Fervidicoccus fontis Kam940: one gene and its partners. The protein of the gene in region 1 binds, or shares a complex with, the protein of each later gene. Links are inferred from orthologs where the notes say so. Each region holds a gene or a part of one and is shown in the gene's direction. Other genes may lie near its edges.

What was found. The genes of interacting proteins can lie anywhere in the genome.
Region 2: FFONT_RS06655 (region 1) and FFONT_RS02910 share a complex: the UniProt entries of both Methanocaldococcus jannaschii proteins name them as parts of the 30S ribosomal subunit. The link is inferred for Fervidicoccus fontis Kam940 from one-to-one orthologs.
Region 3: FFONT_RS06655 (region 1) and FFONT_RS02485 share a complex: the UniProt entries of both Methanocaldococcus jannaschii proteins name them as parts of the 30S ribosomal subunit. The link is inferred for Fervidicoccus fontis Kam940 from one-to-one orthologs.

The regions. Positions count from the first base shown.
Region 1 is NC_017461.1:1,268,643-1,271,506, reverse strand. The notes cover bases 20-2,806. They hold FFONT_RS06655 (30S ribosomal protein S27ae), read left to right. Parts: upstream 20-1,221; coding sequence 1,222-1,392; downstream 1,393-2,806. Other genes in these bases: FFONT_RS06645 (Kae1-associated kinase Bud32), read left to right, coding at 2,381-2,806; kae1 (KEOPS complex N(6)-L-threonylcarbamoyladenine synthase Kae1), read left to right, coding at 1,392-2,393; FFONT_RS06660 (30S ribosomal protein S24e), read left to right, coding at 803-1,219; FFONT_RS06665 (ribosome assembly factor SBDS), read right to left, coding at 20-449. Outside these bases: more of FFONT_RS06665, read right to left, coding at 1-19; more of FFONT_RS06645, read left to right, coding at 2,807-2,864.
Region 2 is NC_017461.1:553,773-556,690, reverse strand. What follows is about bases 23-2,863. They hold FFONT_RS02910 (30S ribosomal protein S7), read left to right. Parts: upstream 23-1,062; coding sequence 1,063-1,665; downstream 1,666-2,863. Other genes in these bases: tuf (translation elongation factor EF-1 subunit alpha), read left to right, coding at 1,785-2,863; FFONT_RS02915 (pyruvate carboxylase subunit B), read right to left, coding at 23-799. In the rest of the region: more of FFONT_RS02915, read right to left, coding at 1-22; more of tuf, read left to right, coding at 2,864-2,918. UniProt on the Methanocaldococcus jannaschii protein: One of the primary rRNA binding proteins, it binds directly to 16S rRNA where it nucleates assembly of the head domain of the 30S subunit. Is located at the subunit interface close to the decoding center.
Region 3 is NC_017461.1:474,534-477,460, reverse strand. Bases 23-2,872 are described here. They hold FFONT_RS02485 (30S ribosomal protein S8), read left to right. Parts: upstream 23-1,171; coding sequence 1,172-1,573; downstream 1,574-2,872. Other genes in these bases: FFONT_RS02470 (50S ribosomal protein L19e), read left to right, coding at 2,516-2,872; FFONT_RS02475 (50S ribosomal protein L32e), read left to right, coding at 2,134-2,523; FFONT_RS02480 (50S ribosomal protein L6), read left to right, coding at 1,589-2,137; FFONT_RS02490 (30S ribosomal protein S14), read left to right, coding at 996-1,160; FFONT_RS02495 (50S ribosomal protein L5), read left to right, coding at 427-984. Outside these bases: more of FFONT_RS02500, read left to right, coding at 1-22; more of FFONT_RS02470, read left to right, coding at 2,873-2,927. UniProt on the Methanocaldococcus jannaschii protein: One of the primary rRNA binding proteins, it binds directly to 16S rRNA central domain where it helps coordinate assembly of the platform of the 30S subunit.

The DNA.
Region 1 (2,864 bases):
TTAACTATGTTAATAGCCTGCTTTTCCACTGATTCGTTCAGATTCACGCTCACTCTAGCCTCTTCCATCGCTTTTTCTATCCTCTGCGGGGGTATTGGAAGCTTTGTAGTGGGGTCAATTGCATTCCTTGAAATATAGGTGATGATCATTTTTCTCTTCGATTCAAGCATTTTCCTCCTCTGCTCAGTTGTGAGCTGGAGCTCCCCTCCTTTCAATATCTTTTCAGCTACAGCCAAAAAGTCCTCCGTACCGAAAACAGACTTAATGTCTTCTGGAGAGGCTTTCAATCCCTTTTTCGCGTCTTTATAAATAAACTCGCTTTTTACGACTTCTTCTATATTTGGCTTCCCACTTTCTTTATATTCAAATACTAATTCAGGATCGACAAGTATCTCAAAGTGCTTTCCCTTCGATTCATACTTAGCAATAATATATTCTTTGCTCGACATTTTAATCACTACAGATATGTTTTATAAATATAAAGTTCATGTTTAAATTTGTTGATTTCGATTAATATTTTATAGGTAATTATTGATTTATCAAAGATAAAGAAATTTTTCTTTGTCGGACTTTCGATCTTGCACGCTTCTCTTTTCCAAGCATTATCAGTTCAATAATTTCACGAACTTCAAAACTCATTTTTCTTTAAGGGGAAACTTTTTCAGGCTGTATTAAGATTTATAAACTTTTTTAAGCTAAGTTCCAAAAGATAATACTTTAAAAATATTAACTTCAGATTCCCTTTCAATTACGATCTGAAGTTTAATGAGTAAAATAAGATCAAAACCATGAGGTGAATTGCTTGTCTTTAAATGAAAAGCAACCAAGCCAAATAATCGACCTTGGTGACCAGCTGTCTTTGGAAATCGTAAATGATGTGAAAAACCCCTTAATAGGAAGAAGGGAGATCTCAGGATACGTCTACCATCAGGGAAAGGGAACTCCCTCCTTAGGAGTACTTAGGACGAAAGTTGCAGAAAAGATGAAGGTTGATCTAGGAAGCATATATGTCATATCGCTTGTAACCGAATATGGCATCGGTAGGTCAAAGGTCCTTTTCCACATCTATCCAAATAAAAAAGCTGCTGAAAGGTTCGTCCCAAAGTACATTATTGAGAGAAACAAGACTCTTCAAGAGGAAATGCAAGAAGCAGAAGAGAAGGAAAAGAAGCAGAAGGAAAAAGAGCAGAAGAGTGAGGAAAAGAAGGAGGGTCAGTAAAAATGTCTCAAGTGCACAATTACTATGAATATGATTACAAGACAAAAACTATAAAGCTTAAGAACAAAAGATGCCCGAGATGCGGGAGCATAATGGGACATTATAAGGAACCTACTGAGAGATGGTATTGCGGCTCATGCGGATACACGGAGTTCTTGGAGAAGAAAAGCTGATTAGAGTATTAGGCATTGAGTCAACTGCACATACAATTGGAGTTGGCATAGCGCAGAATAGAGAACCACACATCTTGGCGAATGAGAAGGATAAATACGAGCCTGAAAAGGGGGGAATACATCCGAGAGATGCCTCAAGGCATCATGCGGAAAAAATTGGCAGTATAATTTCAAGGGCACTGAAAAAAGCGAATCTTAAAATAGATGATATTGATGCAGTTGCAGTAGCTTTAGGGCCGGGGATGGGCCCCTGCTTAAGGGTAGGAGCTACAGCTGCAAGAGCGATCTCCAGCTATTTTGGCAAACCTCTAATCCCCGTGAATCATGCAATAGCACACATAGAAATAGGGAACCTTCTCTCAGGCTTTTCTGATCCATTAGTTGTTTACATTTCCGGCGGAAATACTAGCATTATTGCATATAAGCAGAAGAGGTACAGAGTTTTTGGAGAGACGCAGGATATAGCTTTAGGCAATTTAATAGATACTTTTGCCAGAGAGGCAGGACTTGCTCCTCCATATGTTGTGAATGGAAGGCATGTGGTTGAGCTATGTGCTGAAAGAAGCAAGGAAAAGAAGCTACTAGACCTTCCATATATTGTAAAGGGGCAAGATGTATCTTATGGAGGGCTTTTGACTTCCTCTTTGAAAATGATCGGAAAGGAGGACCTCGGAGATGTATGCTACTCTCTCGTAGAAATAAGCTACTCTATGATTACTGAAGTTGCAGAGAGAGGTTTAGCCCACACGAGGAAGAAGGAGGTAATTTTAACTGGAGGAGTTTCTGCTAGCAAAGTTCTCACAGAAAAGCTTGAGAAGATGAGTGCTCTTCATGGCGCGAAATTCTTTAGCGTTCCTCCGGCATTTGCGGGAGACAATGGGGCGATGATCGCCTGGACCGGCTTGCTAGAATATGTTCATGGAATTATCATCGATCCTTCAATGGCTTATATATCACAGAGGTGGAGAGTAGAAGAGGTTGAAGTTGTATGGAAGGAGTGAGGTTAGAAAAAAAGCCTCTTTCTTGGGGGGCTGAATCCAATTTATATCTCATAGAGTATTTGAACGATATCGCAGTGCTTAAAGAGAGAATAATTAAGCCTTACATGGACCCAAGGCTGGCCAAGTCTCTAATATCGAAGAGGACGTCCAGTGAAGCAAGAATTTTAATGGACTGCATAAAAGCAGGAATTCGAGTTCCATACCCATTGAAAGTTGATGCGGAAAACGGTCTGCTTATAATTAGCTATATTTCTGGTGAAGTCTTCAGAGATTATTTAAATGAGAAAGGCTTTGACGAATTAGCAAAAAACATCGTCTTTGAAGTCGCGAACAGCATTTCAAAAATGCATAATCTGGACATTATTCATGGCGATCTGACAACTTCAAACATTATTATAAAGGATGGCAATGCGTTCATTATTGACTTTGGCTTAAGCTTCAGGAGTAAAAGGGAAGAAGATAAAGCGATGG
Region 2 (2,918 bases), 710 kb from region 1 along the record:
AGGCCTTCTCTATTTCACTCATTTTGAGTTTTTTCCTGTCTTTTTTAAGGAGTATGTTGTATACTGTTTGAATAGCTGGCTGTGCAGTCCCAAAAGCCAACGGGTAAATGCTCGTATCAATAAAATCAGCACCTGCTTCAATTGAGGCTAAATACGTCGCAACTGAAAGCCCACAAGAATCATGAGTGTGAATATTTACTTTAACTTTTAGCTCCTTCTTAATTCTGCTAATAAGGCTCCTCGCGGTTGAAGGATCTAAAAGTCCTGCCATATCCTTGATTGTTATTAAATCAGCCCCCGCTTCTAAATAGCTCTCTGCAAGTTTAACATAGTAGTCAACTGTATGAATTGGGCTGATAGTGTAGCTCAATGCTCCCTGAACTATCGCACCCGTCCGCTTTGCAATTTTTATAACTTCCGCAATGTTGTCTATATCATTTAAAGCATCGAAAATCCTGAAGATATCTATGCCGTTTTCATATGCCTTTTCTATAAATGCCTTTGAGACATCTATGGGATACTTTCTATAACCTACTAAATTCCTTCCTCTCAAAAGCATTTGTAGCTTAGTCTTCTTTACCACTTCCCTGATTTTTTTAAGCCGGCTCCAAGGATCTTCCTTTAAATATCTTACATCAACGTCAAATGTAGCTCCTCCCCAAACCTCCAAGCTGTAGAATCCAGCTCTATCTATTATTTCAGCAATATCTCTAGCGTCGTCTTGAGAAAGTCTTGTCGCAATTAATGATTGGTGAGCATCTCTTAAAGTAGTATCAATAATTTTAACCAAGCGGTACACCATTTTTATTTTTTGTTGAAACTCAATAAATCAATTGTTGAAAATTATTTAATGAATCATCGAATATAAAAAACTTTCGACTGAAAACCATTTTAACGAGATTACATAATTGTATAATTAAATAACACCATTAAAAACTACTAGATAAATCAATGAGGTTGAATGTTTATAAATCATTTTTAGTTTTAAAGCTTCGATACTATTAGAGGTAATTTTATAAAAGCTTTAAAACTAATTAGTTTCAGTAGTTTAAGTTCATTAAAATGGTGATTGTATTGGCAGAAAACGAGGAGATTAAGGCTGTAGAAATAAAACTGTTCGATAAGTGGAGTTATGAAGGAATAGAGATCAGAGACCCGAGCCTGAAAAAGTACATATCTCTTAGACCGGTGTTCCTTCCTCATACCGGGGGAAGGCATGAACATGTCAGATTTGGAAAGTCGAGAATACCTATAGTCGAGAGGCTCATAAACAACCTAATGAAGCACGGAAGAAACATGGGGAAAAAACACCTCGCTTACAATATTGTAAAAAATGCATTTGAAATAATTTACCTTCAAACAAAACAGAACCCACTTCAGGTTCTAGTTAGAGCGATAGAAAATGCGGCTCCTAGAGAGGAGACAACGAGAATTATGTACGGAGGGATCATCTACCATGTCGCCGTCGATGTCGCTCCTCAGAGAAGAGTCGACTTAGCTCTTAGAAATATAACTGATGGTGCCAGAAACTGTGCATTCAACGGACCTAAGCCAATTGAGGAGTGCTTAGCTGATGAGATCATTGCAGTAGCCAACAATGATCCAAAGAGCTATTCAATAGCGAAGAAAGAAGAAGTAGAAAGAATAGCTTTGAGCTCTAGGTAAAAAAGCTTTTTTGAAAAATTTATTATTTTCAAAAAACTTATAACACCATATATCAAATATCATAGTAGTTTTAAATATCCTTTAATGTAAAAATTAAAAACACAGTGAGAGTGATCCCAATGAGCGAAAAACCTCACCTTAACTTAGTAGTAATCGGACATGTTGACCATGGAAAGAGCACTACTGTAGGGCACATACTTTACAGATTAGGTTATGTAGATCCTAAAAAGCTGGCCGAGCTAGAAGAAGAGGCAAAGAAGAAAGGTAAAGAGTCTTTTAAATATGCATGGTTGCTCGATAACCTAAAAGAAGAAAGAGAAAGAGGAGTAACAATAGATCTTTCATTTATGAAATTCGAAACCAAAAAGTACTACTTCACTATAATTGATGCTCCAGGGCACAGAGATTTCGTCAAGAATATGATCACCGGTGCAAGTCAGGCTGATGCTGCAATACTTGTCGTTTCTGCGAGAAAAGGAGAATTTGAGGCTGGAATGAGCCCAGAAGGACAGACAAGAGAGCACTTAATACTTGCGAAAACAATGGGAATTGAACAGATAATAGTTGCAGTAAACAAGATGGATGCAACAGAGCCACCGTATAGCCAGGAAAGGTACAAACAAGTAATTGACACTCTTCAGAAATTTATGAAGGGCCTGGGATTTGATATATCGAAGATTCCGTTTATACCTATATCCGGTTGGAACGGAGACAACTTAATAGAGAGAAGCCCTGCCATGCCTTGGTACAACGGCCCCACTCTGGTAGAAGCCTTAGACAATATTCAGATTCCACCAAAGCCAATTGATAAGCCATTAAGAATTCCAATACAAGCGGTATATGCTATAAGCGGTATAGGGACAGTTCCTGTAGGAAGAGTTGAGTCGGGAGTTCTGAAGAAAGGAGACAGGATAGTATTTATGCCTCCAGCAATAGTTGGAGAAGTCAGAAGCATCGAGATGCACCACACGCAGATAGAAAAGGCAGAGCCAGGAGACAACATAGGATTCAACGTGAGAGGCGTCACAAAGACCGATATTAAGAGAGGAGACGTAGCAGGACATTTAACCAATCCGCCAACAATTGCAAAGGAATTCACTGCGAGACTTTTCATAATTTGGCATCCATCAGCCGTAACAGTTGGCTATACACCAGTTATTCATGCACATACTGCAAGCATTGCAGCTAAGATAACCGAGCTGGTATCAAAACTAGATCCAAGGACTGGTAAAGAGGCTGAGAAGAACCCGCAG
Region 3 (2,927 bases), 790 kb from region 1 along the record:
GCTTTGTAGAGATCCCGAAGGAAGAGGCCTCGATAAAACCATTGAGAATTGAGAACAAGACAACGGTAAATCATGGACATATACAGCTGAATTTGTTCGATGGAAGCAATATATTGATAAAAGTTTCAGATCCAAAGAACCCAACAGAAGTTCCATACAGAACTCTTTCAACTGTTATAGTGAAAATTCCAGAAAGGGAAATAATCGATTATATTCCTTTGGAAGAAGGAGTATATGCAATTATATTCGGTGGAAAGAACACGGGGATTATGGGAAAAGTGAAGGAGATAAGAAAAGGTATGAAAAGATATAGGAGCTTGGTAGTTATTGAAACAGATGACGGCTCTATCGCTCAAACAAGTTTAGACTATGTCCTAGCTATTGGAAGAGAAAAACCCATTATAAAATTGATGTAGGGTGATAAGTTTGAGTACAGTCACAGAGGAAGTCAATAAATTCATAGAAGCTTGGAACGAGAATCCTATGCTAAAGCCGAGAATAACAAAAGTAACGGTAAACGTTTCTTTAGGTCAGGGAGGAGAGAGGCTTGCTAAAATTGCTGAAGTTCTTAAGGAAATAACCAACCAGGAGCCAAAACTTAGAAAAGCAAAGAGAACAATAAGAGATTTCGGCATAAGAAAAGGTGAAAATATCGCAGTAGCGGTGACACTTAGGGGAGAAAAAGCTACAAAATTTTTAAAAAAGGCTCTTGAAGCTGTAGGGAATAAAATTAATAAGGATAGCTTTGATGATAACGGGAATGTTTCATTTGGAATAAAAGAACATATTAGCATTCCAGGAGTTAAGTATGATCCAGAGATAGGAGTTTTTGGAATGGACGTCTGCATAACAATAGAGAGACCTGGATATAGGATAAAAAGAAGGAGGGTTAAAAAAGCGAAAAGGATTCCAAGAAGGCATAGAGTAAAAAAGGAAGAAGCAATAGCTCTTCTTTCAAATGAATTTAATGTAAGAATTGTATGAGGTGTTTATACTTGACAAAATATGTTCAACCGAGGGAAAGAAAATATGGAAAAGCAGTAATTAAATGCCAAAGATGTGGATCTAGGAAGGGGGTTATTAGGAGATATAACCTCTATCTCTGCAGGCAGTGCTTTAGAGAATTGGCCTATGAAATGGGGTTTAAGAAGTATAGTTGAGGTGATCCTCATTGGTAATGTTAGATACGCTGTCAAATGCTTTGAATGAATTGACCAATGCAGACAGAAGAGCTAAAAAAGAGGTAATCATATCACCTGCTTCAAGGCTTATAATTCAAACTATGAGGCTTCTGCAGAGTGAAGGATACATAGGAGAGATCGAATATATAGATGATGGCAGGCAGGGAAAGCTGAAGATACAGCTTCTAGGAAGAATCAATAAAGCTGCTGCAATAAAGCCGAGGTATAGTTTGAAGGTAAGTGAACTAAGCGCTTTGCCGGAATGGCTGAAGAAGAAATTACCCTCTAGAGAGATCGGAATCCTAATAATTTCAACATCGAAAGGGATCATGTCACACCATCAGACAATAAAAGAGAACATTGGAGGTATATTGTTAGGATATGTTTACTAAGAAGAGGTGGAGTCCTTGGTTAAGAGCGTACATGTAGTTGAGGAAGTTGAGATTCCTGAGGGAGTAAAAATTAGTATTGAGGGAATGAAAGTCGTGGTCGAGGGTCCAAAGGGGAAAATCGAGAAAGATTTTTCACATACAAGGAATGTAGCCATATCATTAAGTGATGGAAAGGTGGTTGTTGAAAGTTATTTTGCTAGAAGGGAGCAAAAAGCTTTGGTTGGAACAATAGCAGCCCATATAAGAAACATGATAACAGGGGTGCAGAAAGGATATAGATATAAACTTAAGATCATATCTTCACACTTCCCTATCTCGCTTGAACAGAAAGGAGATGTGATCCTAGTAAAAAATTTCTTAGGGGAAAAATCTCCCAGGAAAGCAAGAATCATGCCTGGGGTTAAAGTGAAGATTGAAAAGGAAGACGTAATTGTTGAAGGATTAGATATTGAAGCTGTTGGTCAGACTGCAGCTAATTTAGAACAGGCTACAAAAGTTAAAGAATACGATAGAAGAGTGTTCATGGATGGTATATATATCTACGAGAAAGGTGAGGCTAAATGAGCAAGGAGATGAAAAAGTTGCTATTGAAATTGAAAAAAAGTAAGCCAGAATTCAAAAGGCATCTGTTCCACATGTTTATAAAATTTAGAAACCAAGACAGCTGGAGAAAGCCAAAAGGAATTGATAACAAAATGAGGCTAAAATATAAAGGTTATGCGAAACCAGTGGAAATAGGATATAAGAATCCTGAAATAGTAAGAGGAGTACATCCTTCTGGCTTGAGGCCAGTTGTCATTGAGAGCAGATCTCAGCTCGAAAATTTAGATCCAAAAATTCATATAGTTTATTTATCTTCAAAGCTTGGATTAAAGAAAAAAATTGAGCTTATGAAATTGGCTAGAGAAAAGGGATTAAGGATTGCGAATGAGGTGAAAGTTATTGAGTGATTATACACTGCAAAAAAGGCTTGCTTCGAAGATTTTGGGCATTGGCGAAAGCAGGGTGAGGATATATATTAAAAGCGATGACGATAGAGAGGATCTGGAAAATGCAATAACTGCTGAAGATATCAAAAAGCTTATAAAAAGAGGGGTAATCACTGAAGAGCCTGAAAAAAGCAATAGCAGAGGAAGGTGGAGAGAGCTAAAGGAGAAGAGAAGCAAAGGGCAGAGGAGGGGACCTGGAAAAAGAAAAGGTGTGGCATCTGCAAGGATCGATCCTAAGAGAAGGTGGATAAGTAGCATTAGGAAGATGAGAAGATATCTGAAATACCTTAGAGACAAAAAAATTATAACAACGCAACAGTACAGGAGATACTACAAGCTGGCGAAAGGTGGAGCATTCTCTTCAT